Regions from separate parts of the Streptomyces spororaveus genome, predicted to be linked through region 1. Evidence: riboswitches for the same ligand, from Rfam matches in the RefSeq annotation. Region 1 holds a riboswitch; each other region holds the start of a gene.
What was found. Region 1 has a riboswitch for cobalamin ahead of Sspor_RS16325 (ribonucleoside-diphosphate reductase subunit alpha). Riboswitches for the same ligand answer to the same signal wherever they lie in the genome.

Region 2: it holds a riboswitch for cobalamin, as region 1 does, so the genes downstream of both, metE (5-methyltetrahydropteroyltriglutamate--homocysteine S-methyltransferase) here and Sspor_RS16325 (ribonucleoside-diphosphate reductase subunit alpha) in region 1, are expected to answer to the same signal.
Region 3: it holds a riboswitch for cobalamin, as region 1 does, so the genes downstream of both, Sspor_RS04775 (CoA-acylating methylmalonate-semialdehyde dehydrogenase) here and Sspor_RS16325 (ribonucleoside-diphosphate reductase subunit alpha) in region 1, are expected to answer to the same signal.
Region 4: it holds a riboswitch for cobalamin, as region 1 does, so the genes downstream of both, cobN (cobaltochelatase subunit CobN) here and Sspor_RS16325 (ribonucleoside-diphosphate reductase subunit alpha) in region 1, are expected to answer to the same signal.

What each region holds. Positions count from the first base shown of each region.
Region 1 is NZ_BNED01000005.1:3,160,255-3,167,764, reverse strand. It holds gene Sspor_RS16340 (helix-turn-helix domain-containing protein) at 1-179, opposite strand, end outside; gene Sspor_RS16335 (hypothetical protein) at 261-488, shown strand; gene Sspor_RS16330 (ribonucleotide-diphosphate reductase subunit beta) at 581-1,597, opposite strand; gene Sspor_RS16325 (ribonucleoside-diphosphate reductase subunit alpha) at 1,597-3,981, opposite strand; cobalamin riboswitch at 4,126-4,247, opposite strand; gene Sspor_RS16320 (GNAT family N-acetyltransferase) at 4,299-4,796, opposite strand; gene Sspor_RS16315 (Uma2 family endonuclease) at 4,874-5,458, shown strand; gene Sspor_RS16310 (YbdD/YjiX family protein) at 5,509-5,703, opposite strand; gene Sspor_RS16305 (carbon starvation CstA family protein) at 5,703-7,510, opposite strand, start outside.
Region 2 is NZ_BNED01000005.1:7,143,961-7,151,470, reverse strand. It holds gene Sspor_RS34845 (galactose-binding domain-containing protein) at 1-173, shown strand, start outside; gene Sspor_RS34840 (TetR/AcrR family transcriptional regulator) at 312-929, shown strand; gene metE (5-methyltetrahydropteroyltriglutamate--homocysteine S-methyltransferase) at 926-3,241, opposite strand; cobalamin riboswitch at 3,422-3,650, opposite strand; gene Sspor_RS34830 (hypothetical protein) at 3,865-4,395, shown strand; gene Sspor_RS34825 (hypothetical protein) at 4,392-4,934, shown strand; gene Sspor_RS34820 (FAD-dependent oxidoreductase) at 5,077-6,768, opposite strand; gene Sspor_RS34815 (SchA/CurD-like domain-containing protein) at 6,915-7,510, shown strand, end outside.
Region 3 is NZ_BNED01000005.1:454,342-461,851, reverse strand. It holds gene mmsB (3-hydroxyisobutyrate dehydrogenase) at 1-559, opposite strand, end outside; gene Sspor_RS04785 (enoyl-CoA hydratase/isomerase family protein) at 556-1,653, opposite strand; gene Sspor_RS04780 (acyl-CoA dehydrogenase family protein) at 1,650-2,795, opposite strand; gene Sspor_RS04775 (CoA-acylating methylmalonate-semialdehyde dehydrogenase) at 2,800-4,299, opposite strand; cobalamin riboswitch at 4,505-4,675, opposite strand; gene Sspor_RS04770 (short-chain fatty acyl-CoA regulator family protein) at 4,747-6,162, opposite strand; gene aceA (isocitrate lyase) at 6,550-7,510, shown strand, end outside.
Region 4 is NZ_BNED01000005.1:1,983,969-1,991,478, forward strand. It holds gene Sspor_RS11660 (precorrin-2 C(20)-methyltransferase) at 1-583, opposite strand, end outside; gene Sspor_RS11665 (precorrin-8X methylmutase) at 580-1,227, opposite strand; gene Sspor_RS11670 (ferredoxin-like domain-containing protein) at 1,224-2,549, opposite strand; cobalamin riboswitch at 2,852-2,983, shown strand; gene cobN (cobaltochelatase subunit CobN) at 3,026-6,643, shown strand; gene Sspor_RS11680 (hypothetical protein) at 6,757-6,978, opposite strand; gene Sspor_RS11685 (immunity 49 family protein) at 7,069-7,510, opposite strand, start outside.

The sequences.
Region 1 (7,510 bases):
GGGGTGATCCCGAAGGCGCCGCCGCCCACGGTCAGCGGCCCGTCCTCCGCCGCGCACACGGCGAAGTCGTACACCGGTACGCCCATGTCACTGCGATCGATTCCGAACACCTCGCAGAAGATCCCCAGCTCGAAGGGGGCGACTCCGTCGACGAGGGCCACGGCCACGTTGTTCAGCATGACCCCAGTGTGGCAGTAATTCGGTCTTCCATGACAGTACTGCCACTGTCGATCATGGGCGATCAGGCGGACAGTGGACGTATGACCACCTTCGTGAATTACCTCGCCGTCCTCGCCCTCGCCGCCCTCGTCCTTGCGCCCAGCCTGTACGGGATCCTGCGCGACCGGCGGATCGACCAGCAGATCCGGGCCGTCGCGACCCGGCTGGTGTGGCTCCCCCGCCAGCGCGCGGGCGGCCTCCCGCCCACCCCGCGCCGGCGCGCCCTGCGGCCCGCCGCCCGGCGGTACTGGGGCCCCATCGCCCACTGACGCACCGGGGAACGCGAGAAGCCGGGACACGGACCCTCCCGCATCCCGGCTCCCCGGTCACTCCTCTGGTACTGCTGGAACTCCTGGGACTTCTAGAAGTCCTCGTCCAGGTCGACCGTGCCCTCGACCGCGACCTGGTAGGCCGACGGACGGCGCTCGAAGAAGTTCGTCAGCTCCTGGACACCCTGCAGCTCCATGAAGGAGAACGGGTTCTGCGAGCCGTACACCGGCGGGAAGCCCAGCCGGACCAGACGCTGGTCCGCGACGCACTCCAGGTACTCGCGCATCGACTCGGTGTTCATGCCCGGCAGGCCGTCGCCGCACAGGTCGCGGCCGAACTGCAGCTCCGCCTCCACCGCTTCCTTCAGCATGTCGGTGACCTGCTGCTGGAGGGCGTCGTCGAAGAGCTCCGGCTCCTCCTTGCGGACCGTGTCCACGACCTCGAACGCGAAGTTCATGTGCATGGTCTCGTCGCGGAACACCCAGTTGGTGCCGGTGGCCAGGCCGTGCAGCAGACCGCGCGAGCGGAACCAGTACACGTACGCGAAGGCACCGTAGAAGAACAGGCCTTCGATGCACGCGGCGAAGCAGATCAGGTTCAGCAGGAAACGGCGCCGGTCGGCGGCCGTCTCCAGCCGGTCGATCTTCTCGACCGAGTCCATCCACTTGAAGCAGAACTGCGCCTTCTCGCGGATCGACGGGATCTCCTCGACCGCGTCGAAGGCGGCCGCGCGGTCGTCCGGGTCGGGCAGGTAGGTGTCGAGCAGCGTCAGATAGAACTGGACGTGCACGGCCTCCTCGAACAGCTGGCGCGACAGGTACAGGCGCGCCTCCGGGGAGTTGATGTGCTTGTAGAGCGTCAGCACCAGGTTGTTCGAGACGATCGAGTCGCCCGTCGCGAAGAACGCGACCAGCCGGCCGATCATGTGCTGCTCGGAGGGCGTCAGCTTCGCCAGGTCGGCGACGTCCGAGTGGAGGTCGACCTCCTCGACGGTCCAGGTGTTCTTGATCGCGTCCCGGTAGCGCTCGTAGAAGTCCGGGTAGCGCATCGGGCGGAGCGTGAGCTCGAAGCCCGGGTCCAGGAGGTTCTTGTTGTCGTTGGAGCTCATTACTGGCAGGCCTCGCAGGACTCGGGGTTCTCAAGGGAGCAGGCCAGCGCCTCGGCGTCGGCGACCGCCTGCGGCAGCTCGACGGGGGTGGCCGCCTGCGCGGCACGGGCGATCTTCGTCGCCGGGCGCGAGCGCAGGTAGTACGTGGTCTTCAGGCCCTGCTTCCAGGCGTACGCGTACATCGACGACAGCTTGCCGATGGTGGGCGTCTCCAGGAACAGGTTCAGCGACTGCGACTGGTCCAGGAACGGCGTACGGGCCGCCGCCATGTCGATCAGACCGCGCTGCGGGATCTCCCACGCCGTGCGGTACAGCTCGCGGACCTCGGCCGGGATCCAGCCGAAGCCCTGGACCGAGCCGGAGGAGTCGCGCAGCGCCTCGCGGGTCTGGGCGTCCCACACGCCGAGCCGCTTCAGCTCCTCCACCAGGTAGCCGTTCACCTGGAGGAACTCACCCGACAGGGTCTCCCGCTTGAACAGGTTGGAGACCTGCGGCTCGATGCACTCGTACACGCCCGCGATCGAGGCGATCGTCGCCGTCGGCGCGATGGCCAGCAGCAGCGAGTTGCGCATGCCGGACTTCGCGACGCGGGCGCGCAGCGCGTCCCAGCGCTCCGGCCAGTTCAGCTCGACGTCGTAGTGGTCCGGGTGCAGGACACCGCGGGCGGTACGGGTCTGCTCCCAGGCCGGGAGCGGGCCGCTGCGCTCGGCGAGGTCGCAGGAGGCCTCGTAGGCGGCCAGCATGATGCGCTCGGAGAGCTTGGTGGACAGTGCCCGCGCCTCGGGGGAGTCGAAGGGCAGCTTCAGCTTGAAGAAGACGTCCTGGAGGCCCATCGCGCCCAGGCCCACCGGACGCCAGCGGGCGTTGGAGCGGCCGGCCTGCTCGGTCGGGTAGAAGTTGATGTCCACCACGCGGTCGAGGAAGGTCACGGCCGTGCGGACGGTCTCGTCCAGGCGCTCCCAGTCGATCTCGCCGGTCTCCGTGAGGACGAAGGCGCCCAGGTTGACCGAGCCGAGGTTGCAGACGGCCGTCTCGCCGTCGTTGGTGACCTCGATGATCTCGGTGCACAGGTTCGAGGAGTGCACGACGGTGCCCGGCTCGGCGGTCTGGTTCGCCGTGCGGTTGGAGGCGTCCTTGAAGGTCATCCAGCCCTGGCCGGTCTGCGCGAGGGTGCGCATCATCCGGCCGTACAGGTCGCGGGCGGGCATGGTCTTGCGGGCCAGGCCGTCCGCCTCCGCCTTGCGGTAGGCGGCGTCGAAGTCGTCGCCCCACAGGTCGACCAGCTCGGGCACGTCGGCCGGGGAGAACAGCGACCAGTCGGCGTCGGCGTTCACGCGGCGCATGAACTCGTCCGGCACCCAGTGGGCGAGGTTCAGGTTGTGGGTACGGCGCTGGTCCTCACCGGTGTTGTCGCGGAGCTCCAGGAACTCCTCGATGTCCGCGTGCCAGGTCTCCAGGTAGACGGCGGCGGCGCCCTTGCGGCGGCCACCCTGGTTCACGGCGGCGACGGAGGCGTCGAGGGTCTTCAGGAACGGCACGATGCCGTTGGAGTGGCCGTTGGTGCCGCGGATCAGCGAACCGCGGGCGCGGATGCGGGAGTACGAGAGGCCGATGCCGCCGGCGTGCTTGGAGAGGCGGGCGACCTGGTGGTAGCGGTCGTAGATCGAGTCGAGCTCGTCCAGCGGGGAGTCCAGCAGGTAGCAGGAGGACATCTGCGGGTGCCGGGTGCCGGAGTTGAAGAGCGTCGGGGAGGACGGCAGGTAGTCCAGCCGGCTCATCAGCCGGTACAGCGAGGCCACTTCCTCCACGGCCTGGACGCTGTCGTCGGCGGCGAGACCGCAGGCCACGCGCAGCATGAAGTACTGAGGGGTCTCGATGACCTGACGGGTGATCGGGTGGCGCAGCAGGTAGCGGCTGTGCAGGGTGCGCAGGCCGAAGAAGCCGAAGCGGTCGTCGGCACCCTCGGAGAGGGTCAGTTCGACGAGCGAGTCGAGGCGGCTCGCGTGGGCGCGCACGAACTCGGCCGTACGGTCGGCGATGAGGCCCTCGCGGTGACCGACCTCGACGGAGGCCGAGAAGGAGGTCGAGCCCTGGCTCGCGGCCTCGTCGCGCACGGCCAGCGTCAGCAGGCGGGCGGCGAGCCGGGAGTAGGCCGGGTCCTCGGAGATCAGACCGGCGGCGGCCTCCGTGGCCAGCCCGCGCAGCTCGGCGTCGTCGGCGGCGGAGCTGCGGCCGCGCAGCGCGGAGGCCGCGACCCGGCCGGGGTCGGTGTCGGGGAGGTCCGCCGTAAGTTCGGTGAGGGTACGCAGCAGCGTGGCCCCCGGGCCCTCGGTGTTGTCGCCAGAAGTGGACTCGGCGCGCGGTGCGGAAGGCGCGATGGTCACGGCGGGAGCTCTCCCTCGCTCGGCCCGGGTCATCGGCGGGGCGGGGCGCGAGCGGGCGCATGCGGGCGCGACGAGAACGCGTACCCCGCATGGCGTCCACCGGCCCAACCGCGAGGCCCGGACGAATCGGCACCCGGATCGGTCGAGCCGGGCGCGCTGTCGGCAGGTCATCGGACTTGGCGTCCGGTAGCCGGACACTTCATACCGTTGCGGGACAGTTCCGGATTCGCACCGGATTCCCCTGCGGCGACAGCAGGCATGAGCATACATGTGGGGGCGGCCCTGTGCGGTAACCCCCACATGTAGTGTCGGCGTGGCTACAGCTTGAGTCGGTAAGTGAGGAGTGTCAGGCCCTCGATCGGCGCCCAGTCCCGCTCCGGAGTGCGTACGAAGCCCAGGCGCGCGTAGATCCGATGGGCTCCGGCCATGCTGCGCTGGGTGGACAGGACGAGGCCGGTCACGCCCTCCAGGGACCGCGCCCGCTCGACGCAGGCCCGCACCAGAGCCTCGCCGGCGCCCTGGCCGCGCGCCTCGTGAGCCACCGCGAGCATCCGGAACTCCGCCTCGTCGGGAGCCGCGATGTCGGCGAGCGGGCTGCCGGGAGCGGCGAAGGTCACACCGCCCAACAGCCGTTCCTCCCGCACGGCGACGAGCACCTCGGCCCGGGCGGCGCGGCCGGCCACGTCGCGCAGCACGTCCAGGTAGGGGTCGGCCTCGTTGAAGTCCAGATGCCCGTCCGTGAGATAGGCCCGCGCCGTGATCTCACCCAGCTCCGCGTACTCGGCGGGCAGCGCCGCCCTGATCACCATGTCCATGCGGTCGAGTGTGCAGGACGGCCCCGGCGGGCGGCGCTATCGTCGGAGACAGCACCGTCGAGGAAGGTGAGCGAGGCATGACCGTGATGACCGACCGCCCCCACATGCTGACCGAGGAGTTCGAGACCCTCGCGCGTATAGGCGCCAGAGAAGTGGAGGGGCTGCGGTTGGAATTCATCGACGGGAAGCTGGGGGTCAAGGCAGTGCCGGACGGGGACCACGGACTGATCATCGAGTGGCTCTTGCGCATCTGCATCCAGCACCGGCCCGACCTGTTCCTGTATGGCGAGCAGGGATTGCGAGTGCAGCAGTATCGCGAAGGGCGCGCCAGGCCTGACGGCGTTCTGGCGCCGAGTGGCTTCATGAAGGCGCAAGGCGAATGGGTCGCCCCGGACCCTGTCCTGATGGTCGTCGAGGTCACCTCCTACGATTCCGACACCGACCGGCGCGACCGCATCGAGAAGCCTCGGGCTTTCGCCGAGACCGGTATTCCGGTCTACCTCTTGATCGACAGGGACAGCTGTGAGGTCTCTGTTCACAGCGAGCCCGACGGGCGGCGGTACGAGACAGTCCGCACCGTTCCCTTCGGCAAGGACGTTCATCTCCCTGACCCCGTCGGCATCACCCTCCCGACCGAGCCCCTCAAGGACTGGGTGCGCTGAGCAACGCCGAAGGGCCCCGCCGCAGGACGCGGCGGGGCCCTTCACGTGCGTCAGCAGCAGCGGAAGCCCTCGCGGGGGTCCGCCTCGCGGGCGTCCGTACGGGCCCGTTCGAAGGCGCGGCGGGTGAGGACCTCCGCATCCGGGTCGTGGGAGCGGGCGTGGGCCACGTAGCGGTCGTACGCGGCCTCCCCGGAGAACTCCCGTACGTAGAACCGCGCCTTCGCCAGCGCGCTGCGTACGCTCATCAGGCCACCGGTTCCTTGACCTGCCCACCGCCGGAATCCAGACCCGCCGCGGTGAGTTCCGCCCGCTCCTCGGCGGTCGCGATCAGCCCGGCCGGGGCGACGATCTTCGACTCGGTCCAGGGGGTCTCGGAGAGGGTCGCCGACCCCGGGTCGCGGACGGCCTTGACGCAGGTCCGGGCCGCGTCCGCGAGGACCACGACGATCAGGGCGGCGAAGAGCGCGCACAGGACGCCGTCGACGGTCGCGTTCGTGACGATCGTGTGCATGTCGTCCATGTTCTTCGCGGGAGCCAGCACCTTGTCGGTGTCGATGCCCGCCTGGTACTTGTCGCGCTGGGCGAAGAAGCCGACCTTCACGTCCTCGGAGAAGACCTTCTGGTAGCTGGCGGTGAGGGTCACCGTGGCGTCCCAGACCAGCGGAACGCCCGTCACCCAGGCCCACTTGAGCCGGCCGGACTTGACCAGCAGCGTGGTGCAGACGGCCAGGGCGACCGCGGCGAGCAGCTGGTTGGCGATGCCGAAGAGCGGGAAGAGCTGGTTGATGCCGCCCAGCGGGTCCTTGATGCCGACCCACAGGAAGTAGCCCCACGCGCCGACCACGATTGCGCTCGCGAACCACACGCCGGGCTTCCAGCTGACATCCTTGAAGGACTTGTGCACGTTGCCGAGGGTGTCCTGGAGCATGAAGCGGCCCACGCGGGTGCCGGCGTCGAGCGTCGTCAGGATGAAGAGCGCCTCGAACATGATCGCGAAGTGGTACCAGAAGGCCTTCATCCCGGCGCCGCCGACGACGGAGGAGAAGATCTCCGACATTCCGAGTGCGAAGGTCGGAGCGCCACCCGTGCGCGAGAGCAGCGTGGCTTCCTCGACGTCCTTGGCGGCCTGCGCGAGCGCCTCGGGGGTGATGGCGAAGCCGAAGTTCGTCACCGCCTGGGAGGCGGACTCGACCGTGGTGCCGATGACCCCGCCGGGGGAGTTGACGGCGAAGAAGAGGCCGGGCTCGATGATGCAGGCCGCGATGATCGCCATGACGGCGACGAAGGACTCGGTCAGCATGGCGCCGTAGCCGATCATGCGGACCTGGGTCTCCTTCTGGATCATCTTCGGGGTGGTGCCCGAGGAGACCAGGGCGTGGAAGCCCGAGAGCGCGCCGCACGCGATGGTGATGAAGACGAAGGGGAACATCGACCCGGCGAAGACCGGTCCGTCGCCGCGGGCCGCGAAGTCGGTGACCGAGGGCATCTTCAGGGTGGGCATCGCGACGACCACGCCGATGGCGAGGAGCGCGATGGTGCCGACCTTCATGAAGGTGGAGAGGTAGTCGCGGGGCGCGAGCAGCATCCACACCGGCAGCACCGATGCCAGGAAGCCGTACACGACCATCCAGATGACCAGCGTCTCCTTCTCCAGGGTGAAGGTCCCGGCGAAGGAGGACTCGGCGACCCAGCCGCCCGCGACGATGGCGAGCAGCAGCAGGGCGACGCCGATGACGGAGACCTCGGTGACCCGGCCCGGCCGCAGCACGCGCAGGTAGAAGCCCATGAAGACGGCGATCGGGATGGTCATGCCGATGGAGAAGACGCCCCAGGGCGAGTGCGCCAGGGCGTTGACGATCACCAGGGCCAGCACCGCCAGCAGGATGATCATGATGGCGAACACGGCGACCAGGGCGGCGGCCCCGCCGACGGGGCCGATCTCGTCCCGGGCCATCTGGCCGAGGGAACGCCCGTCGCGGCGGGTGGAGAAGAAGAGGGTGACCATGTCCTGGACGGCCCCGGCGAAGATGACTCCGGCGACGATCCAGATGG
Region 2 (7,510 bases), 4.0 Mb from region 1:
TCTCCACGGACGACACCAACTGGCAGACCGTGTGGTCCACGACCGCGAGTGACGGCGGCCTCGACACGGCCCGCTTCTCCGGGGTCCCGGCCCGCTACATCCGCGTCCAGGGACTCCAGCGCGGCACCAAGTGGGGGTACTCGCTCCACGAGGTCGGCGTCTTCAGCAGCTGATCCCGCCGAAAGCGAGTCCAGGGGCCGGGGCCGGCCGGATCTGCCGATCCGGCCGGCCCCGGCCGCCTTCGCCCCTCCCCCGGCCCTGCACCGCGCGCCACGCACCACGCACCGCAGCACGAACCGAAAGGAACGCCCATGGCACGGATGCCCTCGGCCGACCGGCGCCGGCAGCTGACCGAGGCCGCGATCCGCGCGATGACCCGCGACGGCGTCGCCGGGACGACGACCAGGTCGATCGCCGCCGAAGCGGGCGTGTCCCTGAGCGTCTTCCACTACTGCTTCGACTCCAAGCAGGCCCTGCTCGAATCCGTCATCGCGGCGATCACCGACCACAGCGTCACGCTGGTACGGGAGGCGATCCAGCCGAAGGCCACCCTCCGGGAGACCGTCCGGGCGGGCTTCCAGGCGTACTGGGACCATGTGTCCGCCCACCCGGGCGAACACATGCTCACCTACGAACTCACCCAGTACGCCCTGCGCAGGCCCGGCTTCGAGCACCTGGCGCGGCGGCAGTACGAGCGCTACTGCGACACCTACACCGAACTGATCGAGCAGCTACGGCACCACATGGCCTTCGAGCTCCGCGTGCCCGTGGGCGTACTGGCCCGCTATCTGGCCGCCATGACCGACGGGCTGACGCTGAACCACCTCGTCCTCGGCGACGCCGAGATCTCGGCGGACATCCTCGACATGATCACCGACCATGTCGCGGGCCTCGTCGGAGACGGCCACGCACCCGAGGACACCCCCTAGACCTCGGCGCGGACCTGGCGGGCCGCCTCGACCAGGTTCTCCAGGGAGGCCCTGGTCTCCTGCCAGCCCCGGGTCTTGAGGCCGCAGTCGGGGTTGACCCACAGCCGCTCGGCCGGGATGGCCGCCAGCCCCTTGCGCAGCAGCGCGGCCGCCTCGGCCACGGAGGGGATCCGCGGCGAGTGGATGTCCCAGACGCCGGGGCCGACCTCACGCGGGTAGCCGGCGCCCGAGAGTTCACCGGCGACCTGCATGTGGGAACGGGCGGCCTCCAGGCTGATGACGTCGGCGTCGAGGTCCTCGATGGCCTCCACGATGTCGCCGAACTCGGCGTAGCACATGTGGGTGTGGATCTGGGTGTCCGGGCGGACTCCGCCGGTGGTCAGACGGAAGGACTCGGTGGCCCAGGCGAGGTAGGCGGCGTGGTCGGCGGCCCGCAGCGGGAGCGTTTCGCGCAGGGCGGGTTCGTCGACCTGGATGACCGGGGTGCCGGCCGCCTCCAGGTCGCCCACCTCGTCGCGCAGGGCGAGCGCCACCTGGCGGGCGGTGTCGGCGAGGGGCTGGTCGTCGCGGACGAAGGACCAGGCCAGCATGGTGACCGGGCCGGTCAGCATGCCCTTGACCGGCCTGGACGTCTGCGACTGCGCGTACGTGGTCCAGCGCACGGTCATCGGGTCGGGACGGGAGATGTCGCCGGCCAGGACCGGGGGCCGGACGTAGCGGGTGCCGTAGGACTGGACCCAGCCGTGCTGGGTGGCCAGGTAGCCGGTGAGCCGCTCCGCGAAGTACTGGACCATGTCGTTGCGTTCGGGCTCGCCGTGCACCAGGACATCAATGCCGGCCTTCTCCTGGAAGGCCAGGACCTCCCGGATCTCGGCCCGGATGCGGTCCTCGTAGCCGGCGGTGTCGATGCGTCCGGCGCGCAGGTCGGCGCGGGCCGTGCGCAGTTCGTCGGTCTGCGGGAACGATCCGATCGTGGTCGTCGGCAGCGCCGGGAGGCCCAGGTGCGCCCGCTGGGCGGCGGTCCGCTCGGCGTACGGCTGGGGGCGACGCCCGTCCGCGTCGGTGACGGCGGCGGTGCGGGCCCGGACCGCGGGGTCGTGGGTGAGGGCGGATCCGGCGCGGGAGGCCAGGTCGGCCCGGTTGGCGGCGAGTTCGGCGGCGATGGCGTCCGTGCCCCGGGCCAGGCCCCGGGCGAGCGTGGCGACCTCCGCGGTCTTCTGACGGGCGAAGGCGAGCCAGCGCCGGACCTGCGGGTCGATGTCCCGTTCGGCGGTGGCGTCCAGCGGAACGTGGAGCAGGGAGCAGGAGGCGGCCACGTCCACCTGGTCGGCGAGTCCCAGGAGGGTGCCGAGGGTGGTGAGGGACTTCTCGTGGTCGTTGATCCAGATGTTGCGGCCGCTCACGACACCGGCGACCAGGCGCTTGCCGGGCAGGCCCCCGACGGCGGCGAGGTCGGCGAGGTGTGCGGCCGCGGCCCCGGTGAAGTCCAGGGCGAGCCCGTCGACGGGCGCCTTGGCCAGGACGGGCAGGGCCTCGCCGAGCCGGTCGAAGTAGGAGGCGACGAGCAACTTGGGGCGGTCGCCCGATCCGCCGAGCTCCCGGTACGCGCGGGCGGTGGCGCTCAGCTCGGCCGGGGTCCGGTCCTGTACCAGGGCGGGCTCGTCCAGTTGCACCCACTCGGCTCCGGCTGCGCGCAGGTCGGCCAGGACCCGGGCGTAGACGGGCAGCAGCCGGTCGAGCAGCGCCAGCGGGTGGAAGCCGGCGGCCACGCCCGGGGCGGGCTTGGCCAGCAGCAGGTAGGTGACGGGCCCGACCAGGACCGGGCGGGCGGTGTGCCCCAGCCGGAGTGCCTCCGTCAGCTCGGCGACCTGCCGGGTCGAGTCGGCGGTGAAGACCGTGTCCGGGCCGAGTTCCGGCACCAGGTAGTGGTAGTTGGTGTCGAACCACTTGGTCATCTCCAGCGGCGCCACGTCCTGGGTGCCGCGGGCCATCGCGAAGTACCCGTCGAGGGGGTCGGCCGCGACGGCGGCGCGGTGCCGCTCGGGGACGGCGCCGACCATCACGCTGGTGTCCAGCACATGGTCGTAGTACGAGAAGTCACCGGTCGGCACCTCGGTGATACCGGCGTCGGCCAGCTGCTGCCAGTTGGTCCGGCGCAGGTCGCGGGCGGTTTCCCGGAGGGCGTCGGCGGTGCGGCGGCCCTTCCAGTAGCCCTCGACGGCCTTCTTCAGTTCGCGGTTCTGGCCCTGGCGGGGGTAGCCGTACACGGTGGCCACGGTGGGCCGGCCGGCGGCGGGGGTCGTGCTGGTCACGGAACTCTCCTTCGCGAGCGTTCTCCTGTGGACCCGGTGAGGGGCCGAGGGCGCGAAGGGATGACGAACCGGGCGGATCCCGACCGGGTACGGGCGCGTGCGGCTGCACGTGCTCGCGGTCGTCCGCCTGATGTGTCGCCGACCCGCCCACGAGGTCACCGGGATTTCCGTGCGCGATCGGCCGCGCACGGGCAACGGGCAGGTCTTCGGACTCGCGGGCGCGTCCCGTCGTACGGATGCCGTACGAGACTCCTACTGGCCGTCGCTTCCCAGACCCGGCCGGGCCCAGTGCGTATGACGGCGGTCGTTCCCGCTCACCGCTGCGGGGCAGTCCCGGATTCCCACCGGGTTCCCTCTTACGACGCATCCCGCCTGGCGGACGGGGCGAACCAGCTGCCCGGCCAGAGTAGACGGCGACGCCCGGTGGCGCGCGGAGTTGTCCGCATTCCGGATGGCGGGGCGAGACGCACGGGGGCGAAATCCGGCCATTGAGTGAATTGCATCACTGAGGCGCGAGTTGTGTCCGGCTTGTCCGTTTACCGGATCAAACTGCCCGGTCAGAGCAGTACGTTGCAGCTCCCTGCATCGAGATCGCTCGATGACCACCGGAAGACCGAGGAAGTATGGCTGTACCGGTCCCGCGCGCCGCACTCGTCTGCGCCCTGGCACTCTGCTCGCTGACCGCCTGCTCGGCGGAGCAAGACACCGAAGGCATGAACTACACCGGGGACTACAGCAGCCACCAGCCGCTCTCCGTCGTCGGGTACCCCTCCACCGGATCGCTGGGCATCGCCCAGGAGGTGGTGTGGCGGATCGCCGACGGCGACGTCGACAGGCTGGCGTCACTGGTGTCCGACAAACAGGGCGAGGACATCCCCGAGAAGACCGCCGAGAACTGGGTCGCCGCGTTCCGCAAGGGCGCCGGCGGGAAGGTCACCGCGGAGTTCTACGACGAGGGGTCGTACCGGCAGACCGTCGTGCTCTACCTGCATGAAACCGGCCAGATCAAGGAGCTCTACGTCCGGGCCGTGATGCTGGACGGCAAGGAGGTCTGGCGGGTGGGGATGGCCGAGCCGGGCCCCGCCGAAGCCACCGCCGTGGAGCCCTGGATACCGAAGACGCCGGGCGAGCTCGGTTCGAAGGTCGTGCGATGAGCGCCCGCCCGAGGGCCGCCCTCCTCGTACGCGCCGGCCTGGTGTCGGTGCTGGCCTGGGGCACTCTCACCGCGTGCGCCGCCGACGAGGAGGAGCTGCGGTACGCGACCGACTACGCGAACCACGAGCCGCTCGGCGTGGTCGGGTACCCCACCTCCGCGTCCCTCCGGATCACCCAGCAGCTGATCTGGCGGCTCGCCGACGGCAAGACCGACGGGGTGGAGGCCCTCGCCGCCGACCCCGACGACGCGAAGGGGGACGTGGAGCGGACCGCCCGGAACTGGATCCGGGCCTTCCACGAGGGCGCCAAGGGGAAGGTGACCGCGGAGTTCTACGACGAGGGGTCCGTGCGGCAGCTCGTCGTCGTGTACTTCCACGACACGGGCCAGACCAAGTCGTTCGTGGTCCGCCTCACCGGACGCACCGGGGAGGACGGCTGGCGCGTGACCATGCGCGAGCCGGATCCGAAGCAGGCCTCGGCGACCCTCGACTGGGTGCCGAGGACTCCCGGGGGCCTCGGCTCGAAAACGGCACGATGACCCGGTGACGCGATGACCCGGTGACGGGATGACCCGGTCCGCCGTCGTCGCCAGGTGAAGGGCGCCGTCCCGTGGATCGCTCCACCGGACGGCGCCCTTCGTGCCCGCGGCAGGCGGAACGGCGACGACGGGACCGGTCGGCTCAGGACCGGTCCAGCAGCGTGGTCAGGACCTCGTGGAGGACCGCTTCCGGATCCGCCACCGCCTGCGGCGAGCGCCAGGCCACGAACCCGTCCGGGCGGACGAGGACCGCACCCTCCGGGGTCGTGCCGTGCACCTCGGTCCAGTCACCGCCGTTCGCCGGGATCAGGTCCGCCTCCGGCCCCGTGCCGATCGCGTACACGTCCAGCGGCAGGCCCAGCTGCTCGGCGACGGACCGCCCCGCGGCACGCCACGGCGCGTCCTCGGAACACAGCAGGACGAAAGAGCGCTCGTAGAGGTCCACCGTGGACTTCGGTTCCGGATCCCCCGGACCGCAGAGCCACATGTGCGGTGCGCGGCTGCCCGGATCGCCGCAGAGCCGCATCCGTTCGGGTACGACGGGTCGGTCCGGGTCGGCTCCCAGGACCGCGCCCCGGTTGTAGCGGTAGCCCATGGCCACGGAGAGGACCCCGCCCTGCCGGCCGGCGCCACCGGGCGGGGCCGGGTCGGGCTCGGCCCCGGGCGCGGCCCCGGCGGCGGACATGGGCTCGGGGTCGGGCTCGTATCCCGGGTGGCTGTGCTCGGCCGAACGCGCCGAGGCGCGCTCGCTCGTCGCGCGGGCCACCGGCAGCCGCTCGGCCTCGTAGGTCTGCAGCAGCCCCGGCCCGGCCGAACCGTTCAGCACCGCGGCGAGCTTCCAGGCGATGTTGTGCGCGTCCTGGATGCCGGTGTTCGAGCCGAACGCCCCGGTGGGGGACATCTCGTGGGCGGAGTCACCGGCCAGGAAGACCCGGCCGACCGCATACCGCTCGGCGACCCGCTCGGCGGCGTGCCACGGGGCCTTCCCGGTGACCTCGACGTCCAGGTCGGGGGAGCCGACGGCCCGGCGGATGTGCTCCACGCAGCGCTCGTCGGTGAAGTCCTCCAGGGTCTCCCCCCGATCCGGGTGCCAGGGCGCGTGGAAGACCCACCGCTCGCCGTTGTCGACCGGCAGCAGGGCCCCGTCGGCGTCGGGCTTGGTCAGGTAGCACACGATGAAACGCCGGTCGCCGACCACATGGGCCAGCATCCGCGACCGGAAGGTGATGCTCACGTTGTGGAACAGGTCCCCGGAGCCGCTCTGGCCGATCCGGAGCGCCTCCCGCACGGGGCTGCGCGGCCCGTCGGCGGCGACGAGGTAGTCCGCCCGCACCGTGCTGTGTTCGCCGGTCTCCCGGTTCTTCACGATCGCGGTGACCCCGCCCGGATCCTGGTCGAAGGAGAGGAGTTCGGTGGAGAACCGCAGGTCGGCCCCCAGCGTGGGGGTAACGGACATCAGGACCGGCTCGATGTCGTTCTGGCTGCACAGACACCAGGCCGCCGGACTGAAGCGCGCGAGCGCGCCGCCCGGGTCGATCTCCTCGAAGAGCCACTCCTGGTCGTCACCGGTCAGCGAGCCACCCTGCAGGATGCCGTGGTTGTCCGCCAGGACCGAGGCGGCCTCACGGATCCGGTCCTCGACACGGGCGACCCGGAACAGCTCCATCGTCCGTACGTTGATACCGCGTCCGCGTGGGTGCATCGAGGTACCCGCGTGCTTCTCGACCAGCATGTGTTCGATGCCGTGCCGGCCGAGGAAGAGCGAGGTGCACAGACCCACCAGCGAGCCGCCCACGATGAGGACCGGGACGTGGTGGTCGACGTTTTCCTTCATGGCTCTTCCATGCCCTGTACGAGGCCGGTTCCCTCGCCCGTTCACCCGCTTGGTTCTCTCCTCTCGCGCCGCAGGGATTACGGGACAACGATCGGTTCGGGTGGCGCCGCCCGTGGCGACCGTGTGGTCTCGAAGGAGTGTGAACGATGACAACCTTGTCGGAACGGATATCCCAGTCCGCCTTCGACGGCTCGAGGCTTCGGGTCGTGCTGCTGCTGGATCTGTACGACGGTGCGCAGAATCAGTTCCTGGAGGTGTACGAACATCTCCGCGAACAGGTGTCCTCCGTCCCCGGACACATCAGCGACGAGTTGTGCCAGTCGATCGAGAATCCGTCGCAGTGGCTCATCACCAGCGAGTGGGAGAGCGCACCGCGGTTCTTGGCCTGGGTCAACAGCGAGGAACACGTCGCGTCGGTGCAGCCGCTCCACGGCTGCGTACGGGACACCCGCTCGCTGCGCTTCAGCGTGCTGCGGGAGACCGGCAAGGGACCGGGCCACGGCTCACCCTCCCTCACCGGCCCGCCCTCCGCCGGCTCCGTCGCCGCCTCCGCCACCGCCTCGCCGGGCGCCGCGGACCGGGCCCCGGGCAGCCTCCAGGTCGCTCCGCGGCGCGGTGACGGCGTGGTCCGCCACGCGCTCACCTTCACCGTGAAACCCGGCAGCGAGCCGGTGGTGGCGGAACTCCTGGCCGGTTACACGTCCCCGCAGGCCCAGGTCGACGAGAACACCCGGCTGCGCCG
Region 3 (7,510 bases), 2.7 Mb from region 1:
CGCTCACACCGATCATCGAGACGGCGAGGATCATGTTGTTGCAGATCTTCGCGGCCTGCCCGGCGCCCGCCGCCCCGCAGTGCACGGCCTTCCTGCCCATCGCCCCGAGCAGCGGCTGCGCCGCCGCGAACTCCTCGGCGCCGCCGCCCGCCATGAAGGTGAGGCTCGCCGCCCGCGCGCCGACCACCCCGCCCGAGACGGGCGCGTCGAGGGACCGGTGACCGGCCGCCCCGGCGGCCTCGTGCGCCGCCCGCGCGTCGGCCACGTCGATGGTCGAGCAGTCGACGAACAGGGTGCCGGGCCGCGCGGCGCCGAGCAGGCCGCCCTCCCCGTACAGGGCGAGGACGTGTCCGCCCGCCGGCAGCATGGTGATCACCACGTCGGCGTCGGCGGCCGCGGCGGCGGCCGAGACCGCCGGCTCCACCCCCGTCGCCGCGGCAGCGGCCAGCAGCTCGGGCACCAGGTCGAAGCCGAGGACGCGGTGTCCGGCCCCGACGAGGTTGGCCGCCATCGGGCCACCCATGTGGCCCAGTCCGACGAACGCCACGGTCGTGCTCACCAGGGCACCTCCTGAGTCGATTCCGCATGGGTCAGCCCCAGTTCGCGCGCGCCGAGCGGGGCGAAGAACCGTTCCACGTCCACCGGGCCCACCTCCGCCAGGGAGGGCGGCGACCACCGCGGGCTGCGGTCCTTGTCGACGACCTGCGCGCGGATCCCCTCGACCAGGTCGGGGGAGGACAGCGCCGCGCAGGAGATCCGGTACTCCTGCTCCAGAGCCCTTTCCAGCGGGCCGAGTTCGCGTACCCGGCGCAGGGCGGCCAGGGTCACCTTGAGCGCCGTGGGGGACTTGGCCCCGAGCGTGGCCGCGGCTTTCTCCGCCGCCGGGACGCCGCTGCGGAGCAGGCGCTCCACGATGTCCTCCACCGTGTCGGCCGCGTAGCAGTGGTCGATCCACTCGCGGTCACCGGCGAGCGCGCCACCGGGTGCGGTCCCGACGTACCGTTCCAGCACCTCGTGTACGGAGGCCCGCGCCAGGTCCGCGGCCAGCCGCGGCAGCAGTTCCGAGGGCACGAAATGATCGGCGAGGCCGCAGATCAGCGCGTCCGCCGCCCCGGCCGGGGCACCCGTCAGGGCGAGGTGGGTGCCCAGTTCCCCGGGCGCCAGCGCCAGCAGGTACGTGCCGCCGACGTCGGGGACGAAGCCGATGCCGGTCTCGGGCATGGCCACGCGGGAGCGTTCGGTGACGATCCGCACGGTGCCGTGGGCCGAGATCCCGACGCCGCCGCCCATGACGATGCCGTCCATGAGGGCGACGTACGGCTTGGGGTAGCGGGCGATGCGGGCGTTGAGCCGGTACTCGTCGCGCCAGAAGGCTGCCGAGGCCGTGCCGCCCGTGCGGGCGTCCTCGTAGATCGCGCGGATGTCGCCGCCCGCGCACAGGCCGCGTTCGCCGGCGCCCTCGACGACGACGGCCGCGACGGCCGGGTCGTGCTGCCAGCCGGCGAGCGCCTCGTCGATGCGCAGCACCATGGGACGGGTGAGGGCGTTGAGCGCCTGGGGGCGGTTGAGGGTGATGTACGCGGTGTGGCCCTCGGTCCGCAGGAGTACGTGGTCCTGGTCCCGGTCGTGGTCCCCGGGGTTTCCGTGGTTCATCGCGGGGCCTCCGTGAGCCCGCGGGCGACGATGATGCGCATGACCTCGTTGGTGCCTTCCAGGATCTGGTGGACCCGAAGGTCACGGACGATCTTCTCGATGCCGTACTCGCTCACGTAGCCGTAGCCCCCGTGGAGCTGGAGGGCCCGGTCGGCGACCGCGTAGCCGGTGTCCGTGGCGAACCGCTTGGCCATCGCGCACAGCTGCGGGGCCAGCGGGTCGCCCCGGTCCAGCGCGTCGGCGGCCTGGCGGACCAGGGCGCGGGCCGCGGCCAGCTCGGTGGCCATGTCCGCGAGCCGGAACTGCAGGGCCTGGGCGTCCAGCAGCCGGTTCCCGAAGGCCTGCCGGTCGGCCAGGTACGCGAGGCTGCGGTCCAGGGCGCTCTGCGCACCGCCCAGCGAGCAGGCGGCGATGCCGAGGCGGCCACCGTTGAGGCCGTTCATGGCGATGCGGAAGCCGTCGCCCTCCGCGCCGAGCCGCCGGTCGGCGGGGACGCGGACCCCGTCGAGGATCACCTGGCGGGTGGGCTGGGCGTTCCAGCCCATCTTGCGTTCGTTCGGGCCGAAGGAGACCCCGGGGTCCGCGCGTTCGACGACGAACGCGGAGATGCCGCCCGGGCCCTCCCCGCCCGTGCGCGCCATCACGATGTAGACCTCGGAGGCGCCGGCGCCGGAGATGAACTGCTTGACCCCGGTCAGCACATAGCCGTCGTCGGTGCGCTCGGCCCGGGTGCGCAGCCCGGCCGCGTCGGACCCGGCGCCGGGTTCGGTCAGGCAGTAGCTGCCGAGCGACCGGGCGGAGCACAGGCCGGGGAGCCAGCGGGACCGCTGGTCCGCGTCCCCGTACCGGTCGATCATCCAGCCGACCATGTTGTGGATGGAGAGGTACCCGGCGATGGAGGGGCAGCCGGTGGCGAGGGCCTCGAAGACGAGGACGCCGTCGCCGCGGCCGAGGGCGGAACCGCCGTGCTCCTCGCGGACGTAGACGCCGCCGAGCCCGAGCTCCGCCGCCCGCCGGATCACGTCCAGCGGGAAGTGCTTGTCCTGGTCCCAGGTGACGGCGTACGGGCCGAGCTGCTCCTGGGCGAAGTCGAGGGTGACCTCGGCGAGGGCGAGCTGATCGGGGGTGAGGGTCGTGGTCACCGGCTCAACCCATCGTCGGAAGGGTGAAGCTCGCGCCCTCCTTCGCCCCGGAGGGCCAGCGCGAGGTGACGGTCTTGGTACGGGTGCAGAAGCGGATGGCGTCGGGGCCGTGCTGGTTCAGGTCGCCGAAGCCGGACCGCTTCCAGCCGCCGAAGGTGTGGTAGGCGACGGGGACGGGGATGGGCACGTTGACGCCGACCATGCCGGCGCCCACCCGGCGGGTGAAGTCGCGTGCCGTGTCGCCGTCGCGGGTGAAGATCGCGACGCCGTTGCCGTACGGGTGCTCGGTGGGCAGGCGCAGGGCCTCCTCGTAGTCGGCGGCCCGTACGACGGACAGCACCGGGCCGAAGATCTCCTCGCGGTAGATCCGCATCTGCGGGGTCACCCGGTCGAAGAGGGTGGCTCCGGCGAAGAAGCCGTCGCCGTGCCCGGGCAGGGTGAACCCTCGGCCGTCCACAACGAGTTCGGCGCCTTCGGTGGCCCCGATGCCGACGTAGCGGTTCACCCGGTCGAGGGCGTCGCGGCTGACCAGGGGCCCGAAATCGGCCTCGGGGTCGTCGGAGCGGCCCACGCGCAGAGTGGCGATGCGCTCGGCCAGCTTGGCCACCAGCGCGTTCGCGGTCTCCTCGCCGACGGGAACGGCGACGGCGATGGCCATGCAGCGCTCGCCCGCGGAGCCGTAGCCGGCACCGATGAGGGCCTCCACGGCCTGGTCGAGGTCGGCGTCGGGCATCACGACCATGTGGTTCTTGGCGCCGCCGAAGCACTGGGCGCGCTTGCCGTGGGCCGCGGCGGCGGCGTAGACGTGCGCGGCGACCTGGGTGGAGCCGACGAAGCCGAGGGCCTGGACGCGGGGGTCTTCGAGGAGGGTGTCGACGGCCTCCCTGCCGCCGTTGACCACATTGAGCACGCCGGGCGGCAGGCCGGCCTCCAGGAACAGCTCGGCGAGGCGCAGCGGTACGGACGGGTCGCGTTCGGAGGGCTTCAGGATGAAGGAGTTGCCGCAGGCCAGGGCGGGTGCGGCCTGCCACAGAGGGATCATCGCGGGGAAGTTGAAGGGGGTGATCCCGGCGATCACACCCAGCGGGGAGCGCAGGGAGTGCACATCGATCCCGGTGCCCGCGTTGTCGGTGAACTCGCCCTTCAGCAGGTGCGGGACACCGGCCGCGAACTCGACCACCTCCAGGCCCCGTTGCAGGTCGCCGTGGGCATCGGCGACGGTCTTGCCGTGCTCGGACGACAACAGCCGGGCGAGGGAGTCCCGTTCGTCCTCGACCAGCTGGAGGAAGCGCAGCAGCACGCGTGCGCGGCGCTGCGGGTTCCACTGCCCCCAGTCGGCCTGCGCCTGTTCGGCGTCGGCGATGGCGGCCTCGGTGTCGGCCCGCCCCGCGAGCGGGACCCGGGCCTGTACGGCGCCGGTGTTGGGGTCGTACACGTCGGAAAAGAGACCGGAGGTTCCTGTGGTGTGCTTGCCGCCGATGAAATGGGTGAGTTCACGGACCATGGATGCCTGCTCTCGTCAGGTGGGATCCGGGGATGGCACGGCGGGCCGGCGAACGGCACCCGATCGGGTGCGCCGCTGGGGAAGGCCGTGGGACTGGGCCGAAAGGGACGACCTATGAGCGCGCGAACGTGTGCGCGCGCTCCGCCGGATCACCAGGGTCGTGGGTACAAACCGGTGCCATGCGTGTCTGCTCCATCCTCGTGGACAACACGGAACATCCGCGGCCGGTATCCTGACTCCCGGATCCCCGCGTGCCGCCCGCCTTCCCGACAGACCTCGTCAGTGGCGTGTGGATGGCAGCACACTCCCCGGTCACAGTGGCGGGACCGTGCCGGTTTCTCACCGGCTTCCCTGCACCGCGGACCTTGTGCCACGAACATATAGTTGGACGTCCTAGTAAGTCCAGAGCCGCCGCGCGCCCTCTGTGCGACGGTGCCTGACGCCGGCTCAGCCCCGGGCCGGGGCAGGGTTCCCGGTCACCGGGTACGGGACGAAGGTGCTGCTGTTCTCGTCCACGGCCAGCGCCCGGCCGAGCGGCGGCACGGCGCGCTGCGGGCAGTCGAGCCGTTCGCACAGGCGGCAGCCCATGCCGATGGGCGTGGCGGCCGCCGTGTTGCCGAGGTCGAGCCCGTCGGCGTAGACGAGCCGCGAGGCGTGCCGGATCTCGCAGCCGAGCCCGATCGCGAAGGTCTTGCCGGGCTCGCCCCAGCCGCCGCGGTGGCGGGTGACGGCCCGGGCGGTCCACAGGTACCGCTGCCCGTCGGGCATGGCCGCCACCTGGACGTGGATACGGCCGGGCGCGGCGAACGCCTCGTAGACGTTCCAGAGCGGGCAGGTGCCGCCGGCCCGGGAGAAGTGGAACGCGGTCGCCGACTGCCGCTTGGACATGTTCCCGGCCCGGTCCACCCGCACGAAGGAGAAAGGCACCCCGCGCAGCCTGGGCCGTTGCAGGGTGCTCAGCCGGTGGCAGACCGTCTCGTAGCCGATCCCGAAGTGGTCGGTGAGCCGCTCGATGTCGTAGCGGAACTCCTCGGCGGCCGCGTGGAAGGCGCGGTACGGGAGGATGAGCGCGCCCGCGAAGTGGTTGGCGATGCCGATCCGCGCGAGGGCGTGGACGGGGGAGCCGGGCGCGAAGTCCTCGGCCGCCAGCCGGTCCAGCTCGGCCCCGTACTCGACGAGCGCCAGCTGGGTGGCCATCCGGAACGCCTGCTGTCCCGGCCGGAGCCGGTTCGACAGGTGCAGCACGCGGGCGGCGGGGTCGTAGTGGTGCAGCCGGTCGGAGTCCGTGGCCGTCCTGATCCCGTGCCGCTCGGAGAGCCGGCGGGTCAGCGCACGGACGACGTCCCCCGGGCGGATGCCGATCTCGACGGCGAGGTCTTCGGCGGCGAGATCGGTGTCGTGGAGGTAGTTCTGCCGGCGGTAGAAGAACTCGCGGATCTCCTCGTGGGGCGAGCGCGGGCTGTCGGCGGCCACGTCCCTGCCGTCGGCCGCGTCGGCGAGGCGTTCGGCCAGGAGCTGGGCGCGGCGGCCCAGGTCCAGCAGGACCGAGGCGACGGCGGGCATCCGGGTGGCCAGTTCGGCCAGGTCGGAGGGGGAGACGCGGGCCTGCGCCACCTCGTTCGCGAGCGCCTCGCGCAGGTCGGCGACCAGCCGGCTGGTGTCGCGCTCCGAGAAGAACCCCGGATCCACCCCGAAGGCCTCGGTGAGCCGCAGCAGGACCGGAACGGTGAGCGGCCGGGAGTCGTGCTCCATCTGGTTGAGGTAACTGGGGGAGATGGCGAGCACCCGGGCCAGGTCGGCCTGGGTCATCCGCCGCTCCTCACGAAGCCGCCGCAGCCGCGCTCCCGCGTACGTCTTGCCCACCGCACTCCCTCGCCGTCTGCCGGGCCGGAACGAGCCGCCAGGATACGGGGATCTTCACGACCTCCGGGCTTCGCAACCTTGGCAATTGTCGCCCCGAAGATTCGCAGAGCTTGGCAGATGTACCTCCTTGATGGCACCCGGTGTCACTGCCAGAGTCGGTGCTGCGGCCCGCCGGACACGGTGGCCGGGAAGAACCGACTGGCCCGATTCACGCCCTGATTTCGGCCATCCAGACAGTTCGATCCGGCGGATCGGCAGCATTGCTCAGCTTCGGCCCAGGGCCGGGTCCGGCGGCCGCAGCTCCCCACCAGGCACAGAGTGCCAAGGTGCCGGGCTCACGGACCGGCTCCTTGGCAAGACAAGCGACGGATGGAAACGGTGACGGTCATGGCAGAGGCGAACACGACGGCGGCGGCCGAGCAGCTCAAGCAGCGGTGGGCCGACGACCCCCGCTGGGCGGGCATCGAGCGCACCTACACGGCCGAGGACGTGGTGCGGCTCTCGGGCAGCGTCCGCGAGGAGCACACCCTGGCCCGGCGCGGCGCCGAGCGGCTGTGGCGACAGCTCCACGAACAGGACTACATCCACGCCCTCGGCGCGCTCACCGGCGGCCAGGCGGTGCAGCAGGTGCGCGCCGGACTCCAGGCGATCTACCTCTCCGGCTGGCAGGTGGCCGCCGACGCCAACCAGGCCGGTCACACCTACCCGGACCAGAGCCTGTACCCGGTCAACTCGGTGCCCCAGGTGGTCCGGCGGATCAACAACGCCCTGCTGCGCGCCGACCAGATCGCCACCGCCGAGGGCGGCACCGACACCACGGACTGGCTCGCGCCGATCGTCGCCGACGCCGAGGCCGGCTTCGGCGGCCCCCTGAACGCCTTCGAGCTCACCAAGGCGATGATCGCGGCGGGTGCGGCCGGCATCCACTACGAGGACCAGCTGGCCTCCGAGAAGAAGTGCGGCCACCTCGGCGGCAAGGTCCTCGTCCCGACCGCCCAGCACGTCCGCACCCTCAACGCGGCCCGTCTGGCGGCCGACATCGCCGACACCCCGACCCTGATCATCGCCCGCACGGACGCCCTCGCCGCGACCCTCCTGACCAGTGACATCGACGAACGCGACGCGGAGTTCTGCACGGGCGAGCGCACCGCCGAGGGCTTCTACCACGTGCGGGGCGGCATGGCCCCCGTCATCGCCCGCGGCCTCGCCTACGCCCCGTACGCCGACCTGATCTGGGTCGAGACCGGCACCCCGGACCTCGCGCAGGCCCGGGAGTTCGCCGAGGCGATCCACGCGCGGTACCCCGACCAGATGCTGGCCTACAACTGCTCGCCGTCCTTCAACTGGA
Region 4 (7,510 bases), 1.2 Mb from region 1:
CGGGGAAGGTCCGGCCGAGCTTCATCACGACCGCCGAGTCGGTGGCGGCGAGGCGGGCGGTGAGCTCCTCCTCGGGCAGGGTGCCGGGGAGGATGGTCAGCACCTCCTCGCCCTCGACGAGCGGGGTGCCGAGCCGGGCGGCGGCGGCGCTGACCGAGGTGACGCCGGGGATGACCTCGGCCTCGTAGCGGTCGGCGAGCCGCTTGTGCATGTGCATGTACGAGCCGTAGAAGAGCGGGTCGCCCTCCGCGAGCACGGCCACGGTGCGGCCGGCGTCCAGGTGCGCGGCGAGCCGGGCGGCGGCGGCCTCGTAGAACTCCTCCATCGCGCCCTGGTAGCCGCCGGGGTGGTCGGTGGTCTCGGTGGTGACCGGGTAGACCAGCGGTTCCTCGACGTGGTCGGCGCGCAGGTGCTTCGCGGCGATCGAGCGGGCGATGGAACGGCCGTGGCGGGCGCTGTGGTAGGCGACGACGTCCGCCTCGCCGATCACCTCGACGGCGCGCAGGGTCATCAGCGACGGGTCGCCGGGGCCGAGCCCGACCCCGTACAGACGGCCCTTGGCCTGTGCCTCGGGGGCGCTCATTCGGCCACGCTCGCAATGGCGTTGACGGCGGCGGCGGCCATCGCGCTGCCACCGCGCCGACCGCGCACGATCAGGTGGTCGAGCCCCGAGGGGTGGGCGGCGAGGGCGTCCTTGGACTCGGCGGCGCCGATGAAGCCGACGGGGACCCCGATGACGGCGGCGGGGCGCGGAGCGCCCTCCTCGATCATCTCCAGCAGCCGGAACAGCGCGGTCGGCGCGTTGCCGACGGCGATCACCGAGCCCTCCAGCAGCCCGCGGTCGCGCCAGACCTCCAGGGCGGCGGCGCTGCGCGTGGTGCCCATCTTCGCGGCGAGCTCCGGTACGGCCGGGTCGGAGAGCGTGCAGATCACGTCGTTGCCGGCGGGCAGCCGCTTACGGGTGACACCGCTGGCGACCATCTGCACGTCGCACAGGATCGGCGCGCCCGCCTCCAGCGCCGCGCGGGCGCGCAGCACGACCTCGGGCGTGAACCCGAGGTCCTGCGGGAGGTCGGTCATTCCGCAGGCGTGGATCATGCGCACCGCGACCTGGGCGACCGTGTCGGGCAGCCCGGAGAGGTCCGCCTCGGCGCGGATCGTGGCAAAGGACTGGCGGTAGATGGCCGCGCCGTCCTTCTCGTACTCAAACACGGTGTACTCGCTCATTTCTTCACTACGTCGGGGTCGGTGCGGGCGTCCGCGAGTGCCGCGGCAAGTTCGGAGGGCCGTACGTCGTCGCGTACGGGGCGGCCGGGCGCGGCGAGCCGGTATCCGGAGCCGGTGGCGACCAGGTCCACCCAGGCGGTGCCGCGCGGGTGTCCGCAGCGGCGCTCGCAGCCGGACCAGTGCACGGGCAGCGGACCCCGCGCGAGGTCGGCGACGGCGCGCGCGTCGGCGCGTACGTCCGCGCGGGACTTCGCGCACCCGGGGCGCCCGGTACAGGCGGTGACGGACTGCCAGGGGCTGTCGGGGGCGAGGACCAGCCCGGCGTCCTCGATCCGGCCGGCCCCGTTCCCGCCCACCGAGGGCAGGACGACGCTGCGCCACGGGGTGACGCGCAGCCGGCCGCTCCCGTCCTCGTCCGCGACCCGTACCAGGACCCGCCACTGGGCGGAACCGAGCCGGCCGAGCGGGGGCAGCACGCACAGGGTGGCGCGGCCGTCGTGCCCGGCCGACCGCCCCGGCCGGGGCGGGGCCGCGTACGGCCGGCGCGGGGCGCCGGCGGGCGTGGCGGCGATCCCGGCGGCGCCGAGGCGCCGGACGAACTCGGCGGTTTCCAGGGCGTGTTCGGCGGGGAGTTCGGAGACCCGCCAGGCCTGGGTGCCCGCGGCAGCGACGGCGTCGAGGAAGTACCGGGCGGCCGACAGGGCCGCCCGGGGGGTGTCCCGTCCGGCGAGCTCCACGGCGTCGGCGGCGCGGCCCAGCCGGACCAGCGCCCGGCCCTCGGGACGGCCGAGCACGGTCACGTCGGGGCCGAGCGAGGCCACGTCCCCGCGCCCGTCGTCGAAGGCGAACAGGAACCGCCCGGACAGCGCGGCCGCCCAGGGGCTCGCGCACAGCAGCCGGTCGAACTCCATGGCCCAGGCCAGCGCGTCGGGCCGGGCCGGATCCCGGGGTCCGTCCGGTCCGTCCGGGCCGTCCAAGCCGGACATGGGCGTGGCCACGATGTTCCGTACCCGCTCATGACTCGGTGCGGGAAGCAGCCCGGCCCCGTCCAGCAGCTCCGCGAGCCCGGCGCCGCAGCCGTCGGCGAGCCCGCGCAGCTGCACGTTGCCGCGCGAGGTCAGCTCCAGGTGCCCGTCACCGAACCGGTCGGCGGCGAGCGCCAGCGCCTCGGCCTGCCGCACGGTGAGCAGCCCGCCCGGCAACCGGACCCGCGCCAGGAACCCGTCGTCCGCCGCGTGCAGCCGCAGCGCGCCCGGGCAGGCGTCACCGCGCTCCCGTATGACGGGTTCGTCCCGCGATGCGGCGGAGGGGGGCTGGGGCATGGCCGCGAGCATACCCACGATTGCGACCCCCGGACCTGTGTCCGTCACCACCCCGACCAGCGATTCCGTCCCCGCCGCCGCGCACGCCACTCCCCCGGCCCCACCCGCCCCGCCGCCCGGTACACCCCCCCCCGCCGGCGTTTGAGGCGCGGGGCCCGGGGCAGAGCCCCGGCAACGGCGCCGCACCCACAAGCCGCCCCGCCCCACCCCTTCGGAGCCGGCCGCCACCCCGGCGGGAGCCACCAGCCACCCCACCCACCCCGGCGGGAGCCGCTCGCCCCTAAGATGACCTTCCGGCGGACCATACGGCCCGCCGTCGCCGAGGACGGCGACATGGGAGGAAGCCCGGTGCGATTCCGGCGCGGTCCCGCCACTGTGAACCCCGCGGAGCGATCCGGCGACCGGGGTGAGTCAGGAACTCCCGCTGTCCTCACACTGCCCGGGGCGCGGAAACCCCGAGGAAGGCCTGCCGCCGCATGATCCTGCTGCTGTCGACGTCCGACACCGATCTGCTCAGCGCCCGCGCAGCGAACACGGCGGACGGCCCCGTCCCGTACCGGTTCGCGAACCCCTCCCGTCTCCCCCTCGACGACCTGCCCGGCCTCCTCGACGGGGTCGACCTGGTCGTCGTACGCCTCCTCGGCGGCCTCCGCGCCTGGCAGGACGGCCTCGACCTGCTGCTGGCCCCCGGCCAGACCCGCCCGGTCGTGGTGCTGACCGGTGAACAGGCTCCGGACGCCCAGCTCATGGAGGCCTCCACGGTCCCCATCGGCATCGCGGCCGAGGCCCACGGCTACCTCGCCCACGGCGGCCCCGCCAACCTGGACCAGCTGGCCCGGTTCCTCTCCGACACCGTGCTCCTCACCGGCCACGGCTTCGAGCCCCCGGCGGCCTCCCCCACCTGGGGCCCGCTGGAGCGCACCCCGCAGCGCGCCGAGGGCCCGCGGATCGCGGTGCTCTACTACCGCGCCCACCAGATGAGCGGCAACACCTCCTTCGTACACGCCCTGTGCGAGGCGATCGAGGGCCACGGCGCCCAGGCGCTGCCGCTGTACGTGTCCTCCTTGCGCACGCCCGAGCCGGAGCTGATCGCCGCGCTGGAATCGGCCGACGCGGTCGTCACCACGGTCCTTGCGGCCGGCGGCACCAAGCCCGCCACCGCCTCGGCGGGCGGCGACGACGAGTCCTGGGACGCGGGCGCGCTCGCGGGTCTCGGCGTGCCGATCCTGCAGGCCCTGTGCCTGACCGGGTCGCGTGCCGCCTGGGAGGAGAACGACGAGGGCCTGTCCCCGCTGGACGCCGCCACGCAGGTCGCGGTGCCCGAGTTCGACGGCCGTCTGATCACCGTCCCGTTCTCCTTCAAGGAGCTCGACGAGGACGGCCTGCCCGCCTACGTGGCCGACCCCGAGCGGGCCGCCCGGGTCGCGGGGATCGCCGTACGGCACGCCCGGCTGCGGCACATCGACCGCCGCGACAAGAAGGTCGCGCTGGTCCTGTCCGCGTACCCGACCAAGCACTCGCGCATCGGCAACGCGGTCGGCCTCGACACTCCCGCCAGTGCCGTGGAGCTGCTGCGCACCCTCATCGCGGGCGGCTACGACTTCGGGCCGACCGAGGACATCCCCGGTCTGGTCTCCGGCGACGGCGACGAGCTGATCCGCGCCCTGATCGAGGCCGGCGGCCACGACCAGGACTGGCTGACCGAGGAGCAGCTGGCCCGCAACCCGGTCCGGATCCCGGCCGCCGACTACAAGCGGTGGTTCGCGGAGCTCCCGGCCGAGCTGCGCGACAGCGTGACCGAGCACTGGGGCGAGGCCCCGGGCAACATGTTCGTGGACCGCTCGGCGAACCCGGAGGGCGACATCGTCCTCGCCGCCCTGCGCCGCGGGAACCTGCTGATCCTGATCCAGCCGCCGCGCGGCTTCGGCGAGAACCCGATCGCGATCTACCACGACCCGGACCTGCCGCCGTCGCACCACTACCTGGCCGCGTACCGCTGGATCCAGGCGCGTGCCGAGGACGGCGGCTTCGGCGCCGACGCGATGATCCACCTGGGCAAGCACGGCAACCTGGAATGGCTGCCGGGCAAGAACGCGGGCCTGTCCGCGGCCTGCGCCCCGGACGCCGCGCTCGGTGACCTGCCCCTCATCTACCCGTTCCTGGTGAACGACCCGGGCGAGGGCACGCAGGCCAAGCGCCGCGTGCACGCCACGCTGGTCGACCACCTGGTGCCGCCGATGGCGCGCGCGGAGTCGTACGGCGACATCGCGCGCCTGGAGCAGCACCTGGACGAGTACGCGCAGATCTCCGCCATGGACCCGGCGAAGCTGCCGGCCATCCGGGCCCAGATCTGGACCCTGATCCAGGCGGCCAAGCTCGACCACGACCTGGGTCTGGAGGAGCGTCCGGACGACGACGGCTTCGACGACTTCCTGCTGCACGTCGACGGCTGGCTGTGCGAGGTCAAGGACGCCCAGATCCGTGACGGTCTGCACGTCCTGGGCGCCGCGCCGACGGGCGAGTCCCGGGTCAACCTGGTCCTCGCGATCCTGCGCGCCCGCCAGATCTGGGGTGGTACGACGGCCCTGCCGGGTCTGCGCGAGGCGCTCGGACTGGACGAGTCCAAGGCCACCCGTACGTCCGCGGACACGGTCGAGGAGCAGGCCCGCGCGCTGGTCCAGGCGATGGAGGACGCGAACTGGTCCCTCGACGCCGTGCCCTCGGTCGCGGCCGGGCACTCGGCGGACGTGGCGGCCGTCCTGTCCTTCGCGGCCCGCGAGGTGGTGCCGCGCCTGGCCGGCACCACGGACGAGATCGCGCACGTGGTCGCGGCCCTGGACGGCCGTTTCATCCCGGCGGGCCCCTCCGGCTCCCCGCTCCGCGGTCTGGTCAACGTCCTGCCGACGGGCCGCAACTTCTACTCGGTCGACCCGAAGGCCGTCCCCTCCCGCCTCGCGTGGGAGACGGGCCAGGCGCTGGCCGAATCGCTCCTCACCCGCTACCGCACCGACAACGGCGCGTGGCCGGCCTCGGTCGGCCTGTCCCTCTGGGGCACCAGCGCGATGCGCACGTCGGGCGACGACGTGGCGGAAGCCCTCTCCCTCCTCGGTGTCCGCCCGGTCTGGGACGAGGCCTCGCGTCGCGTCACCGGCCTGGAGCCGATCCCGCTGGAGGAGCTCGGCCGCCCCCGCATCGATGTGACGCTCCGTATCTCGGGCTTCTTCCGGGACGCGTTCCCGCACGTCATCGGCCTGCTCGACGACGCGGTGCGGCTGGCGGCCTCGCTGGACGAGCCCGCCTCGGACAACTACATCCGGGCCCACGCCCAGGCGGACCTGGCCGAGCACGGCGACGAGCGGCGCGCGACGACCCGTATCTTCGGCTCGCGCCCGGGCACCTACGGCGCCGGCATCCTCCAGCTGATCGACTCCCGCGACTGGCGCACCGACGCCGACCTCGCGGAGGTCTACACGGTGTGGGGCGGTTACGCGTACGGCCGCGGCCTCGAAGGACGCCCCGCCCGGGACGAGATGGAGACGGCCTACAAGCGCATCACGGTCGCGGCGAAGAACACCGACACGCGCGAGCACGACATCGCCGACTCGGACGACTACTTCCAGTACCACGGCGGCATGGTGGCCACGGTCCGCGCCCTGCGCGGCACGGCCCCGGAGGCGTACATCGGCGACTCCACCCGCCCGGAGACGGTCAAGACCCGCACCCTGGTCGAGGAGACCTCGCGCGTCTTCCGCGCCCGCGTCGTGAACCCCAAGTGGATCGAGGCGATGCGCCGCCACGGCTACAAGGGCGCCTTCGAGCTCGCGGCGACGGTGGACTACCTCTTCGGCTACGACGCCACGACGGGCGTGGTCGCGGACTGGATGTACGACAAGCTCACCGAGACGTACGTCCTGGACCCGACGAACCGCGCCTTCCTGGAGGAGGCCAACCCCTGGGCCCTGCACGGCATCGCGGAGCGCCTGCTGGAGGCCGAGTCGCGCGGCATGTGGGAGAAGCCGGACCCGCAGATCCTCGAATCCCTGCGCCAGGTCTACCTGGACACGGAGGGCAACCTGGAGGGCGAGTCCGAGTAGCCCTCACGGAACGGAGCACAGGCCGTCCCCCTCACCCAGCCACTGGGGTGAGGGGGACGGCTTCCCTCGTTCGGGCCCGCGCACCCCGAGCACGCGGACCCGGCACCGCGTACCTACGCCTTGACGGTCTGGTTCAGCGCGACGAGCGCCTGGGCCCAGCGGACGTACTTCAGCTGTCCGAAGTCGGCGACGGTCTTGACCCCGAACGCCTGGTGCAGCAGCTTGCCGTCCTCGTCGCTGACACCCTTCAGCGCGGCGACGGGAGCCGCGAGCACCTCGGCGAGCGGCTTGTCGGCCCACGCCTTGTCGAGCACCTTGTCCAGATCGATCGCCATGACCGTCCCTCTCGGAATACCGAAACGAATATCGGGGCAAACCTAACCCAATCCGACAATCACCCCACGCTCCGACACCCCGCCGGTGTGTCAGGAGATGTGCTCGATCCGCTTGCCGTCGACCAGGTACGCCGGAAGGTGCGGCAGTTCCGGGCCGAGCGGGAAACCCTGGTCGTGGGCGAGGCAGGCCATGGCGAGCGGCCCGAGCGCCACGTGGGCGCGCGGCGCCGCGGACCCTTCCCAGTAGCCGCCGTGTTCCGCGAGGGCCTCGGCGAGCGCTTCGCCGAAGGCGTCGTGGTCCCGCGTGAAGAGGCGGTGGAAGAGCGAGACCGGCTGGAAGTCGACGCGGTTGACGAACTCGTCCGGCGAGTGGGTCAGCGTCTCGGGCAGGGACGACTGCATGGTGGCGAGCAGCTTCTCCACGACGGCGTCGGCGGAGCCGCTCGCGGAGAGGTAGGTCTGCAGGGTGTCGATCCAATGCAGGACGTAGGCGTCGACGGTGTCGTCCTGCCGGAGCGTCTCCAGCGGGACC